One region of the Ferdinandcohnia salidurans genome, then DNA from elsewhere that is predicted to be linked to it. Evidence: riboswitches for the same ligand, from Rfam matches in the RefSeq annotation. Region 1 holds a riboswitch; the other holds the start of a gene.
The links. Region 1 has a riboswitch for thiamine pyrophosphate ahead of thiM (hydroxyethylthiazole kinase). Riboswitches for the same ligand answer to the same signal wherever they lie in the genome.

Region 2: another riboswitch for thiamine pyrophosphate. It lies ahead of ACFSFW_RS05480 (3-oxoacyl-ACP reductase); the one in region 1 lies ahead of thiM (hydroxyethylthiazole kinase).

Annotation. Positions count from the first base shown of each region.
Region 1 covers NZ_JBHUEK010000009.1:26,890-34,471, reverse strand. Annotated here, with positions in the region: gene ACFSFW_RS06870 (NAD(P)H-dependent flavin oxidoreductase) at 1-653, shown strand, start outside; gene thiD (bifunctional hydroxymethylpyrimidine kinase/phosphomethylpyrimidine kinase) at 742-1,527, opposite strand; gene thiE (thiamine phosphate synthase) at 1,527-2,174, opposite strand; gene thiM (hydroxyethylthiazole kinase) at 2,161-2,985, opposite strand; TPP riboswitch at 3,047-3,156, opposite strand; gene ACFSFW_RS06850 (YetF domain-containing protein) at 3,244-3,942, opposite strand; gene ACFSFW_RS06845 (PadR family transcriptional regulator) at 4,114-4,461, shown strand; gene ACFSFW_RS06840 (HAAS signaling domain-containing protein) at 4,448-5,449, shown strand; gene ACFSFW_RS06835 (hypothetical protein) at 5,550-5,873, shown strand; gene ACFSFW_RS06830 (gamma-glutamyl-gamma-aminobutyrate hydrolase family protein) at 5,920-6,621, opposite strand; gene ACFSFW_RS06825 (DmpA family aminopeptidase) at 6,637-7,582, opposite strand, start outside.
Region 2 covers NZ_JBHUEK010000007.1:517,204-524,785, forward strand. Annotated here, with positions in the region: gene ACFSFW_RS05460 (DUF421 domain-containing protein) at 23-733, shown strand; gene ACFSFW_RS05465 (GNAT family N-acetyltransferase) at 778-1,311, opposite strand; gene ACFSFW_RS05470 (Na+/H+ antiporter NhaC family protein) at 1,433-2,848, shown strand; gene thiW (energy coupling factor transporter S component ThiW) at 2,887-3,390, opposite strand; gene ACFSFW_RS05480 (3-oxoacyl-ACP reductase) at 3,412-4,173, opposite strand; TPP riboswitch at 4,265-4,371, opposite strand; gene ACFSFW_RS05485 (hypothetical protein) at 4,508-4,906, shown strand; gene ACFSFW_RS05490 (DNA alkylation repair protein) at 4,927-5,589, opposite strand; gene ACFSFW_RS05495 (hypothetical protein) at 5,716-5,847, opposite strand; gene ACFSFW_RS05500 (alpha/beta fold hydrolase) at 6,048-7,100, shown strand; gene ACFSFW_RS05505 (hypothetical protein) at 7,231-7,374, shown strand; gene ACFSFW_RS05510 (RlpA-like double-psi beta-barrel domain-containing protein) at 7,419-7,582, opposite strand, start outside.

The DNA of each region.
Region 1 (7,582 bases):
CTTCTAAAGCTCTGATTGCCGAATTAAAACAACATCAAATGGTGTTAATGGGAACGGCAACATCTGTTAAAGAAGCCATTGTAGTCGAAGAATCAGGAATGGATCTAGTTGTTGTTCAAGGTAGTGAAGCAGGCGGACATCGTGGAGGATTTATGAATAACGGGCACGAGGGCTTAATCGGCTTAATGTCACTTATACCACAGGTGGCCGACAGTGTTAAGATACCTGTTATTGCCGCTGGTGGAATCATGGATAGCAGAGGTTTAATGGCCTCTATTTGCTTAGGCGCACAGGCGGTTCAAATGGGGACAGCTTTTTTGACCTGTATGGAAAGTGGGGCACATCCTGTACATAAAGATGCCATTCTAAATGCTTCTGATGACGAAACGGTCGTAACCCGTTCATTTTCTGGTAAATGGGCACGAGGACTCGTCAATCCCTTTATTGAAAACATGAAGGAACACGAAAATGACCTCCCTGAGTTTCCTGTTCAGAATTCACTGACCCAGGATATCCGGAAGGCCTCAAGTTCACAGAATAATAAGGACTTCATGTCGCTTTGGTCTGGACAAAGTCCAAGATTAGCAAAGAACCAAAGCGTTGCAAACTTAATAAAATCAATCATTTCCGAAGTGGAGGACATAAAATGTTAGTATTGTCCTCGGCTTCAGACACTGGCTTGCTTGTTCAACGGTGCCTTGTCCGAAGTTGACACAGCCGCTTCGGACACTGCTCCTAAAATCAGTTCTTTATGGCATAACAATGATTCAACGGTCCACTACCTTTTCCAAGATCAAGTCCCGCTTCTATTGCTCCCGTAATATATTGTTTTGCTTCCTGTATACTTGTTTTAATATCATGGCCTTTTGCTAAGTTACAAGCAATCGCTGATGAAAGCGTACAACCTGTGCCATGTGTGTTCGGGTTACTAATACGTTCTCCTGGGAACCATGTAAACTCGCCATTACTATATAATAGATCATCCGCTGTATCTTCAAGATGGCCACCTTTAATTAAAATGGCACCTTTATAGGTTTCGGACAATTTTTGGGCAGCCACTTGCATGTCTTCCTTCGAGGTAATCTCCATCTCGCCAAGCGCCTCAGCCTCATGAATGTTTGGTGTAATAATCGTAGCTAGCGGAATTAATTGACTAATCAAGGCGTCCATTGCCGATTCACTCAAAAGTCTACTTCCACTTGTTGATATCATGACTGGATCGACTACTATATTTGAAGGCTTATATTCTTCTAATTTTTCCACGATTTTATGGATGATTTCAGGTGATGACACCATCCCAACTTTTACACTATCAGGAAAAATATCAGTCATGATGCAATCCAGCTGTTGCCCCACAAATTCAGGAGTCGAATCAAGAACTCCGTATACGCCAGTTGTATTTTGAGCAGTAAGAGCCGTAATGGCACTCATTGCATACATATTATGGGCAGTAATTGTTTTAATATCTGCCTGAATACCCGCTCCCCCACTACAATCAGAGCCAGCAATCGTCAATACCTTTTTCATTATCCTTCACTCCCTAACATCTTAGCTGAAAGCTCTTGTAATTCCTTTGTTGCAGCAAGGATATCGGACTGTGCAAAGATTGCCGATACTACCGCAACACCGTCTACCCCACTTCCAGTCAACTCTAAAATATTCGTTTTATTAATCCCACCAATTGCAACAATGGGAATCGAAACGCTCTTACAAATTTCTTGAACAGTTTCGAATGTCATCGGTTTCGCGTCTTTTTTTGTACCTGTTGGAAATACTGAACCAATTCCAAGATAATCTGCACCCGCTTTTTCAGCAGCAATCGCTTGTTCTACATTTTGAGCCGACACACCGAGAATTTTATTTGGCCCAATCATTTCACGTACCTTTTCAACCGGCATATCCTCTTGCCCAACATGCACACCATCTGCATCACAAGCTTGCGCAATTTCAACATTATCGTTAATAACAAAAGGAACATCATAGAAAGCCGTTAACATTTTAAGTTCAATAGCTTCTTGTAAAAAATGATCATACCCCAGATTTTTTTCTCTAAGTTGAAGGAATGTGATGCCACCTTTTAATGCTGTTTCCACTTGTTCAACTAAGGTTTGGCTGCCTGTCCAGGCACGGTCTGTTACTGCATATAGTTGCATACATTTTTTATCGATTTTCAATGTTCATACCACCTTGTAATTGTGTAAAATCTAGTTTACTCATCGCATCAATCAAGTACATACGGAATGATGAAGTTCCTGAGTTCGTTTCTTCTACTTTTTGATGGGCCAATTCACCGCAATATCCCATCGCACTCACCGCTGCGGCTGTACTGTTTAAAATGTCACCAGGATTCGCTCCACCATAAGCAGCTACAACAGAAGTAAGCATACAGCCTGTCCCTGTGATTTTTGACATCATTGGGTGACCGTTTCTGACCGCAAAAGCATCATCCGTATTCGCAACAATATCAATAGCACCTGTGATTGCAATGACTGCACCTGTTTGTTTACTTACCTGCTTTGCAAACTGAACCATTTCATCGAGATTACCTTCGTTGATGACGTCTTCTGCAGCTGCATCCACACCTTTTGTATTCCCACTACCTGCATGTACTGTTTTTATTTCCGATAAATTTCCTCTGATAACAGCAAATTGTACCTCATTTAAAAGTCGATAGACAGTATTGGTTCGTAAGCTAGACGCACCTGCTCCCACTGGATCCAAAATTACAGGATGCCCTAGTTTGTTTGCTGCTTTCCCTGCTAAAATCATAGATTCTATCGTTCTCTCATTTAAAGTACCGATATTAATCACAAGCGCATTGCAAATGCTTGTAATATCCGCCACTTCTTTCGGATCGTCCGCCATAATGGGTGAACCTCCACATGCAAGGACGATATTTGCCACATCATTAACCGTCACATAGTTTGTAATATTATGGACAAGCGGCGTATGTTGCCTAACGTTTTTTAAGATTTGCTCAAACATGGTTATCCTCCATTCAAATAAAAAATGCGGTATACCTGAAAATAGATATACCGCATGAATCGTCATACTTACACACATTCCCTACGTTGGCATTATCCAAATCAGGTAAAGGGTCAAAGCTACATTTCGCTTACTCTCAGCCCACAAGTGTGAGCTCCCCTACATTTATTCAATTTGAGTCTATTATAACAGAACCACGGGGACGGTTCTAGTGGCTCCCTCGAAAATCAGGGACCACAGGAACCGTCCCTATGGTTCTTAATGCAACATATTGTCGTCTTTGTTGTCTATGTAAAGAGTCCCATCTTTCTGTAGTTCTGCGTAGAAGACTTCAGATACATCCGTCACTCCTGCATTTTTTAATTGTTGGTTTAGCCAGTTCGTATCTAAATTTAGTCTGGTAAGATTCACATTGTTTATCGTACCGTCTGATATAACCTCGGTAGAAATTGGGTACACAGAGGGGTTGCTCTGAACATGAGCATCTTCTTTTGTGAAAGGCATTTTATGTTCGTAGGGCATCACCGAAAGTTGTCCACTAGTTTCAAAAATGGCATAATGAACATCTTTAATTGAAAAGTACCCTTTTTGTCTTAATAATGAATTAAGAGCATCCATATCTAATCGAGTCGAACGAAGGGAATTCTCCATTACCTTTCCTTCTTTTATCACAATGATTGGTTCCCCTGTTGTTATTTTCCTTGCTTTTTTAAACTTTATATCAATAAAACCCATTGCAATTGTAAAAACACTCCACCCTATCAACGCTAATATTCCATTAGATATACTAAGATCTGAACTAAGCACAAAATTGGCTGCGATGGAACCAATTGCAATCGCCGAAACAAAATTAAAAAACGTCATTTGACTGATTTCTTTTCTTCCCATTATTCTTGCAAGTACAAACAACACCACAAAACCAAGAGCGATCCTTAGTATCACTTGTGAAGCATCCATCTAAAAAACTCCTTTTTCACTTGTTGAAATTTATTTTATCCCTAATAATGCGATTTAATGAATACACCTAATTTTAAAAAGAAGAATTGCTTTCGTCACCACAATAGTGTACGATACATAGTATAAATCAAATACTGTACATCATATAGTATTAAAAAATGAGGTGGGTGAATGAGTGATTTATTTAACTCATTAATGACTGAACTTAGAAGAGGAACGTTGACACTAGCTGTTTTGAGTCAATTACGAACCCCCCAATATGGATATTCCCTAGTCCAATTATTAGAGGGTTCAGGTATCGCCATTGACCAAAGTACGTTATATCCTTTGCTTCGCCGTCTGGAAAAACAGGAGTTGGTGACAAGCAGCTGGGATACATCTGAAAGCAGACCACGTAAGTATTATGTCTTAAGTGAGTTCGGTCTTGAAATCTTTTTACAATTAAAAAAGGAATGGATTCAAAATTCGAAAGAGCTATATAGATTATTAGAGGGAGAGGAAGATTATGAATCTGATTGATATCTACGTTCAGGAAGTCACTCGAAGACTGCCTGAAAAAAATCGGAAGGATATTGCACTTGAGTTACGGTCGACCATCGAGGATATGCTGCCTGACGATTACAATGAAGAAGATGTAAAAACCGCGCTAGAAAAATTAGGGAGCCCCGCAAAATTGGCGAGTGGGTATCTCGACCGGCCCATGCATCTTATTGGCCCACGTTATTTTGATGTGTATGTTACCTTATTAAAAATGATAATACCGATAGCAGCTGTGATCTCACTCATCGCAATCATCCCTGAGTATTTTCTTGGGCAACAAGATGAGGAAACTGTTATTAATATTGTACTAGAAATTGTCGGTTTCGGCATTTGGAGAATGGTTGAAGTATCGATACAAACATTCTTCTGGCTGACTATTGTGTTTGCCATTATAGAGAGAACCGATAAATCAAAAGATGACCAACCATTAACAGCAAGTCTAAAGAAATGGACTCCAGATGATTTAAAAAATATCACGTATATCCCTAAGAAGAAGGCCATTCCCAAGTTTGAGGTATTCGGTGGACTACTATGGACGGCTATCTGGGCAACTCTATATTTTAAAGCCAATCAGCTTTTAGGTATATACGAAGGCGGAAGTGATGGTCTTGAATTTGTGGTTCCAGCCCTAAACCAAGATGTTTTGTTACAGTTCTGGCCAATCGTTCTCGTTGTGATTGTTACAGAAATTGCACTTGCTATTTATAAATTAATCAAGGGACAATGGACGAAAGCCTTGGCCATTTCCAATACAGCCGTGGAACTAATTGGAGCCATTGTATTCATCGTTATATTCCTATATCCGAATATCATGAACCCTGGCTTTATCACCTATATGACCGAAGACCTTTTCACTATGAACCCAGATCACTTTAACTCTAGAATGATTATTGGTGTGATTACTATTCTCTTAGTATCTGCGGCTATCAGTATTTATGATGGATTCCGTAAATCCCGTATTCAATAACTTGTGTTTAGCCAAACTCCCGGTTGGATTAGTTGTCCTATTCTTTTTCTCAATTGCATATAGATGAGTAATAGATATGGAACAAAGGAGTTTGGTGACCTTGAATAAATTTTTGATCGCAATCGGGATTCTAGCTATTATATTTGTGACCGGTGTAATTGAATCAGATGATGTCTATGAATACAAAAATGCAATCTCTGTATCTGGTATGTCTTCTGACGAAGAAGTGACGGCAAACCCGGAAGAGGATACTTCAGACGAGGAACTAATGCCAGAATTGGAAATGCAGTATGTTGACACAGAAATTGTCGATGGAAATAAAGTTGAAATCTACCGAGAATATGAGATTTATCGCAATGATGCGAACGAAGTAATTAAAAGAGTTCCCACCGACAATTATGAGTATTTAGAGTACTGGAGATAAGGAAAAGGAGTTAAGTCCCATGTATAAGGCTTAACTCCTTTTTTTCTTAGCAACTTTCTACAAATCTTTTAAAAATACGCTTTGCAATCTCATCTCCATTGACCGCCAAACCTTCGGGATGCCATTGCACACCTAACACAAAAGAATGTCCCTTACTTTCGATTGCCTCGATGATTCCATCTGAAGCAACCCCTGAAACCTCAAGTGGATATGGTACATGGCGAACAGCCTGATGATGATACGTATTCACCTTAAACTCAGAAGTCCCTGCAATGGATTCTAGCAAACTCCCTCCCTTCGCTTTCACAAAATGAGCAAGATGATACCTTGTTGCCTTCTGGGAGTGCTGAAGAAGCACTGTTTCATGCTGATCATAAATATCCTGATACATATCCCCACCAAGCGCGATATTCAAAATCTGGATTCCGCGACATATCGCAAGGATTGGCTTATTTGCAGTTAACATCTCCTGAATGATAGCAGGCTCAATATGGTCTCTTCCAGGTGAAATCGTTCCGAGCTTCGGATGTGGCTCCTCTCCAAATAAGGTTGGGTCAATATCCCCTCCCCCTGTTAGAAGAAGCCCATCTAACTTACTGACAATCTGTGAAACATCTTCATCAATGCCAATTGGTAAAATAACCGGAATTCCTCCGGCTTCAATCACAGCTTGAATATAATCATTCGACAGCGTATGTTTATAATCCAACTCAACATGTGAGGTCACACCAATAATCGGTTTATTCATGTTGATTCCCCCTCATTATGAAATAATCTCACCCATCAGTTCAGCCAACGAATAAAGGGTAGTTCCATTTCGGCCTGTTGTCGTTTTCGCAGTTAGTAATGACTGTAAAATCGCTTCCTCCGTGGCGTCTGCTGTTGCTAAAAAGGCTTGATCCAGATCATCTTCGTGGATGACTTTTATGTTTTGTAGTTCCCCTTTATTTTCATGACTGATTGTGTTTGCGGTTGAGAAACCGATGAAAACATCCCCACTCCCATTACCAATAAAAGAACCTGTTCTACTAAGTCCCACCGATGCACGTTTGATGATTCTCTTTAATTGACGTGAAGTCACCGGCAAATCGGTTGCGATAATAATCATGATGGAGCCTTTGTCACCCGTTTCGCTTTTTGTCGGGAGCTTCGTCTTGATGATTGGCCCAACATGAATTCCGTTTAGGCGAAACTGATCAATCTCCCCAAAATTGGAAAGCACCAATACGCCTAAGGTGTATTTTCCATGAGGATATGTAAGGATGCGAGACGAAGAACCAATCCCCCCTTTTAGCCCAAAACATTTCATTCCTGCCCCTGCTCCGATACTGCCCTCTTCGAAATTGGTTGTTGCTGTTTCCAAGGCTTCCCGGACATTCATTTCTGTGATTGACTGTTTTCGGATATTATTTAAAAACATATCATTGCACTCGCCAATGACAGGATTTACCGTCCCGGTTGTATCACCGATTTCCTCATTTTGCTCAAGCATATACCCGATGAGGTGATTGGCGACACCCCCCACGCTTAGCGTATTTGTGAGCAGAATAGGTGTTTCAATCGTGCCTAGTTCATCGATTTGAAGAGTTCCCATCGTCTTTCCGAACCCATTCATAGCATATGAAGCAGCAACCACTTTATTGTTAAAAATATTTGTGTCATGCGGGATGATGGCCGTCACCCCTGTCTGGATATCCCCGTTTGATATG
Region 2 (7,582 bases), on a different contig from region 1:
ATTAGGTTAAGGTGGAATAGATATGCATTTTTTTGCTTCCCAAGAGCATCTCACTGCGGTTGAATGGATACTCAGAGCAATTGTAGGTTTTGCATTCTTTATCGTGATAGCTAGAATGATGGGGCAGCGAACGATTTCTCAGGTCGGGCTTCTTGACTTTGTTATTGTCTTACTAATTGGAAATATTATTGCTCATCCATTATCAGATGAGGGTTTAGGTTTAAAAGGCTCGATGATTACAATGACTGTAATTTTGATCTTGTATTTGATTGGTATTTTATTAAGTTTACGTTCACATAGAATAAGAAAATTGTTTATCCCCTCTCCTATCCTACTGATTGAAAATGGAAATATACTTTATAAAAATTTGAACAAAGCACGGATTTCAATTGATGTACTATTATCAGAATTAAGGATGAAGAGTACTGAAGATATTCAGAAGGTTGCACTTGCGTTTTGGGAGCCCGGTGGTTCTTTTTCAATCTTTTTAAAAAGTGAACACCAACCATTTACCCCGAGTACCATTAACAAACCTATAAAACCTTTCAATTATCCTAGGACTTTAATCAAGGAGAAAAAGATTGACTTTAACGAATTACAGCAAATTGGTAAAAATGAAGATTGGCTGTTACAAAAAATTTCAACCACCTACAAACATGTTACACTTAATGAAATTCTACTTGGAACAATAGATGAAAATGAAAATGTGACAGTATTTCTATATCACTACTGAAATCTCCAGGGAGTATACCATTTCTCGTAAAACTGTGTATACTCCTAATCTTTACTTACCTTGATTCTCCATATCATATGGTCAAAACTTTCACCCCAGTAATCCTTTAAAATAACATCTGGATTACCAAATTTATTTTCCCAATATTTTTGTGCATTCTTATACCCGCTATCTAAACAAAACTCTTCTATCTCCCTATCCTTTAAAATCGTAAATATAGACTGCAATAACAAGGTGCCAATGCCTTTTCTCTGGTATTTCGGATGGACGAAAACTGTTCCAATTTCAACTAGACCAGAATAAGCATGATGCGTTTTGCAGATTAAACGACTTGCAGGCCCGTACTCAATGGTTCCGACAATTGTACTGTCATGGGTGGCTAGAAGGAAATATCGGTTCTTGCCCCCGCTTTCATAATAGCAGTGGAGATAACTCTTTTTTGTTTCAATTTCCTCGTCTATATCTTTTGTTAAATAAGCTATCCTTTCTTTTGCAAAAGTGTCCATAATGACATCACTAAAAAAGTGATGAAGCTCATCCTTATCTTCGATTTTCGGCCTTCTAATATCTATATCCATTACTAAACTCTCCTCCTTAGAATTCTGTTTCATAACCCTTAACTCCCCTTACTAAAAATACTCCTCTCCCAAATTGGTCATACTAACCAAATGAACATTTTCGATATTGGAGGATTATGGTTTGGAACATTCATGGATCTCACTTATTCCTTTTTTAATTGTAATTGGTATGGCGATTTGGTTAAAGGATATTTTACCTGGACTTGTTTTAGGATTATTGGTTGGGGCAATCCTTGTTACATCTGATATATTAGGTGGAACCCAGCAATCAATTACATATATTGTGACGACTCTATCTGATCCAACTAATATTAAAATCGTAAGCTTTTTATATGTTTTTGGTGGTTTAGTTGGGATGATGAACATTGCCGGGGGTATCAAAGGATTTACGGAATGGATTGGAGAGAAAATCAAGACTGAACGTGGCCTTCTAGGATTAATTTGGCTCACCCTCCCTTTTACCTTTATGATGCCAATGTTTCGGATTATGATGATTGGACCCATCATAAAACAACTCATAAAAAAAATGAACCTATCAAAACAGAAGGTCGGGATGACATTAGATATTTCAACCGAATCGGTTATTGTTCTATTACCTGTCGCAACTGCATTTGTTGGATTTATGGTTTCACTTGTCGAAGGTGGCATTAAAGGACTTGATTTAGGGATGTCAGCCTATCAAGTATTTTTATTGAGTATTTTGTTTAATTTTTATGCGATTGTGATGCTTCTTATTGGAATCATCCAAACGTTTTGGCCATCAAAAAAAAGCCATAAATCCCAACACCACGCAGATGAGGAAGAACATGATCATGAATTTCACCGAATGGGAATTAAGAAAGAACTTTCTCTTGTAAAAGCGCAACCTTGGCATTTAATTGTACCGGTGTTTTTACTTTTAGGATTATCTCTCTATCTACTATGGGAAAACGGCAGATCACTTGGTGCTCAAACGGTCTTTGAAGCTTTTTCAATGGCCGATGCAACTTTTGTCATGCTGCTGGCTGTATTTATCACACTCATTTTCACTTTTGTGTTTTATGTGATCCGAAAGCAGAAATTACATGAAATTATGTATCATTTTTACGATGGTGGAAACCAAATGATGCAGGCGATTACCCTTCTCATTCTTATTTGGGCTCTTACTTTATCTGCTGAGGAACTCGGATTTTCCGAATTTATTAGTTCCACTTTAGGGTCATTTTTACCAGGATTTTTAACACCTGCGACGATTTTTCTAATCGGGTCAGTTGTTGGGTACTTTATTGGTTCCTCTTGGGGAACTTGGGGGTTATTTATGCCGCTTGGAATTGCTTTGGCCCTATCAACTGGTGCCTCCATCCCACTAACCGTCGGAGCTGTTTTTGCGAGCGGTGCATTTGGAGCTTTGACTTCCCCACTTGGTGACACAACGATAACTACGGCATCAATTTTAGATTTAGATCTAGTTGAGTATGCACAATATAAATTGAAGGTTTCATCAATAGGGGGAATCATCGCTGTTGTGTTATATATCATTGGTGGATTAGTGTTCTAAAAAAGACTAAACATACAAGTTTAGTCTTTTTTTAGGTATTAGAAGTTTCGTTCTTGATATGTTTTGAAGGCGGGATTTTTTAATACGATTCCAACAATGATAAATCCAAAAATAGATCCCACAATTGAGCTGAAAATAAACGAAGGTATGAAACCAAAAATGGCTGCATCCTGTCCAAGAATAAGTGTGGCAATTGGGTAACAAGCTATTGCCCCTAAGAACCCTGTTCCAATTATTTCACCTGTCATTGCCATTGAAGCCTTCCCCGTTTTGGAATATAGGAATGCTGCTAAAAAAGCCCCTATCATACTCCCTGGAAAGGCAAACAAAGAGCCAGTTCCAAGCATGTTTCGAAGTAAGGACACAGAAAAAGCTTGAAGCACGGCATATGCTGGACCTAAGATAACCGCTGACAAGACATTAATAAAGTGCTGCATAGGAAATACCTTTGTGAAGCCTATTGGTATGGCAAATAAATGACTTGTAACTGTTCCGATAGCGACAAGCATTGCTGTTAACGTCATTTTTAGTGTTTTACTCAAGATGAATCCCCCATTACTGATTTAATTCATTACCAAACCGCCGTCAACAATAAGGTTTTGACCTGTTACCCCTTTACCCCAAGGTGATGCAAAGAAAAGAACTGCGTTTGCTACATCTTCTGGTGTTGTTACTTTTTGAAGTGGTGTAGATTCCTTAATCAATTGGAAAACTTCTTCAGATGTTGCAGAACTCGCATCAGTTGTTTGAAGTAATCCTCCAGAAATCATGTTTACGTTTATTCCATATGAACCAAGGTCTTTTGCCATGTTCCGAGTGAATCCTAAAAGTGCTGCCTTGCTTGTGTTGTAATCATGGTAAGCAACAACAGGATTTTGAAAGAGATTCGTACCAATTGTTACAATACGTCCAAAACCAAGTTCCTTCATGTCTGGAAGGGCTGCTTGTGTTGTGTGTAATGCTCCTTTTATTGCTCCTTCGAGTTGTGCGTGAAAATCCTCCCAAGAAATATTTTCTGCGTTCTTTCTTGCGATTGGGTCAAAACGAAAATTGATTAAGGCATTATTTACAACGGTTGTTATAGGTTGATCAAAATAATTTTTCGCTTTAACAAATAGGCTCTTTACTTGTTCACGATTCCTTACATCAGCTTGAATGGCAATCGCATTTTTACCAATTTCTTCTTGTAGAGAACGAGCTTTGTCTTCACTTTGAAAATAGTTAATTACCACCTTTGTCCCTTCATTAGCAAAAGCTTTTACGATTTCCTTTCCTAATCCACGTGCACCACCGGTAACGAGAATAACCTGATTTTGTAGTTTCATTCAAGTAGCCTCCTCATATAGTAAATAAGAACAACGCAAAAAAGCCAGTTCCACATAAATGGACCTGGCTTAAGGTATCAAGAGAAAATGGACATTTTCCACTCTACTTTCCTCCGCCGGTATAATCCGGATCAGGTCCAAAGGGTTAAAAAACGCACGCTTTTCTCTCAGCCCAGTCGGGCACCCCTAGTAGTTTACGAATATTCTTTCTATAAGGATAGTATGTACTTGCAAAAATGTAAAGGTATTTGATGGTTTCAAGATTCTAAGATTCATTATATGGTATAATATGGATAACAGTCTGAATATTCTATTTATAGAAAGGAGTGCTGGGATGTTATTTTACTTAATGATAGCTCTATTTGCAGTAGGAATCGGCGCGGTTGGTTGCGGTATCTTTATGTTTTTTGTGAAAATGGAAAAGAAAAAGGCGTTTATTATAAGTTTAATAGGATTATTCATTATTGTTGTGACCATGAGTTCTGGTAATCTTCGCCCCTCCTATGAGAAAGAAACTTCAATAATTATTCAGGAAGTATCAGTATCATCCGAAAAAAATGGAGATGGAAAGTACAGTTGTAATGTTAGTGATCCTTACTCCGTGTATCAGTTTTATAGCGAAGATAAAAAAGAGGTAGAGGATTTTTGTGCTCAATTTAGTAAAGGTGAAACTTATGAAATCAAATACCAGTTTAAATCTGGTAAGTACACCATTTTAGGAGTGATTAAGTAAAGGCCGGGAAATTCCTGGCCTTAAATATATTTACTACCTTCTCTAACACTTAGCTTTGGCAATGTTGTATCATTTATAAAGTGACGGACTGAATTAGGGTTTGTCTTTGAGTACTCGCGCAAAGCCCAGCCAATTGCTTTTTGGATGAAAAATTCTTTACTATTAGCGTTGGCTTTTATGTATTTGTAGAGGATGGTTTCATTTGTTTCTTCCTTATATTTTAACTGAAAAAGAATGGATGAACGTGTAAGCCATAAGTGTTTCCCAAAAGCCCAACCTTCAATTTTTTCTTCTATTATACTAGGTGTTACTTTAGCTATATTGCCAACTAGATGTGGAGAAAGAACATCGACAGTATCCCACCAGGATTTTGTAATAATGAGATTCTCTATAAAAGGTAAATGGCTACTATCAATCCTTTTAATAGATTTAACTAAGTAATCCTGTGCAGCATATTGGTATTCCCGTTCATCCTTCATCCACAACTGTGTGACAAGTTCAAGATTTAAATCCTGTTTTAAAATACCTGTTTCTTTATAGAAATCACGTGTTAATTGTCTTCTTAAAGGTGTTTTTATCCCAAGGAATGGAAAATGGTTTTTCATATACTTTTGCATCGGTACTGCGTTTTCGGGATTACTATGTTTTTCGAATATCGTAACGAGATGGTTTAAATCGTCCATTGTATTGCTCCTTTAAAAGATTCGATATCCTAATTGTACTTGAAGCTCCTTTTATTACAAAATAAAAAAACTATCTTTTCTATGTAAGAATACGTACGAAAAGACAGTTTTTTGAATTCGTTACTGTTACTGCATTTTAATAGGAGTTACGACTGCAAATAGGTTTTCTGTTGGATTGTTGAGGTTGACTTCAATTACTTTATACCCTTCACTATCCTTGTAATCATTTGTCACTGGTGTTTTAATCTCGTTGCTCATTTTCCGTACTTCCCTTCTAACATTTTTCTCACACAATAAGTAGTATATGATGAGGTTATGAAAATGTGCTTCCTTTTGAAAAAAATTTTTTTCACCTCACAAATTTTATTTAAAGGTTTGTCCATCTAGTAGTTCTTAATAACAGATTTCACCTATATATTGTATTAATAGATTTCATTAAAAGAAAGGTGGTTGCTATATTGATCGAAAATTCATTTTATACACAAGAATTCCATGGACCCTATGAACTATTTAATTTAGGAGATTTCAAACTCGAGGAAGGTGGCATCATTCCAAACTGTCAACTCGCCTATGCTACATTCGGAGAACTTAACGAAGCAAAAGATAATGCTATTGTCATTCCTACTTGGTTTTCTGGTACAAATAAAGCCTATGAACCATATATCGGCGAAGGACGAGCATTGGACCCTTCTAAATACTTTATCGTAATCATTAACCAAATTGGAAATGGTCTTTCAAGCTCACCTCATAACAGCCCTGCTCCAATAAGTATGTCAGATTTCCCAGATGTAAGAATTGCTGATGATGTACGAGCTCAGCATCAATTCCTTACTGAAAAATATGGTATCAATGAAATTGAGTTAGTTGTTGGCGGGTCAATGGGAGCACAACAAACATACGAATGGGCAGTTAGATATCCCGATATGGTTAAACGTGCTGCTCCGATTGCTGGTACTGCCAAGAATACGACACATGATTTCATCTTTACGGATACACTAATCGAAGCGATTACTTCAGATCCCGGCTGGAACCATGGAAACTACAAGTCTTGTACAGAAGTGGTCGACGGATTAAACAGGCATGCTAAAATATGGGCTGTTATGGGACTTAGTACAGAATTTTACAAACAGGAAAAATGGCGTCAATTTGGTGTCAATTCTGTCGATGAATTCGTCAACGGCTTTTTACAGCCACTTTTTGCAGCGATGGATCCAAACGCCCTATTAACAATGGCGTGGAAATGGCAACGAGGTGATGTAAGTCGAATGACAAATGGAAATCTTGAAGTAGCACTTGGAAGAATCCAAGCCAAAACATTTGTTATGCCAATTGATGAAGACATGTTCTTCCCACCGCGTGATTGTGAAGCAGAACAAAAATTGATAGCTAACAGTGAACTTCGTGTAATTAACAGCAATTGTGGTCATTTTGGCTTATTCGGTGCAGATGGTCCTGCCTATTTTGAGCAGATTGATAAACACCTTAATGAACTTTTAGCGACTCCAGTATAACAGAATTTAATTATAGTAAGAGAATCCCGCCATCTACCTGCTAGATGGCTTTTTTTGTTGAGTGCAATGTGTAAAGTAAGCTTAAAAGAGCCATATTAGTATCATAATAAATGGGAAAGGATGGTATTTCATGAAGAAGGATGAACATCTGAAGAATCAGGTACTTTATATCACGAACCCCGCTTATGATGCTTTGCATTCGGAAAATCTGCTTGAGGATCATGATGATGAAATTGATCGTGAACAGTTGTCCCTATTGAATAGAGAATTATAAAATAAAAAAGGAGGACAATTTAGACATTGTTCTCCTTTTGTCATTTAATCAATAGGTGTAATTTCTACATTTAGCACACCGACACTAGGCGCTGCACCCAGTGCTTCAAACGCTTTACGGTGAAGATTGATTCGATTCGCTGGGAACTTCTTCACTTCATCAACAACTGTTACGATGATATCTTGATTCGGGACAAACGAAACATTTC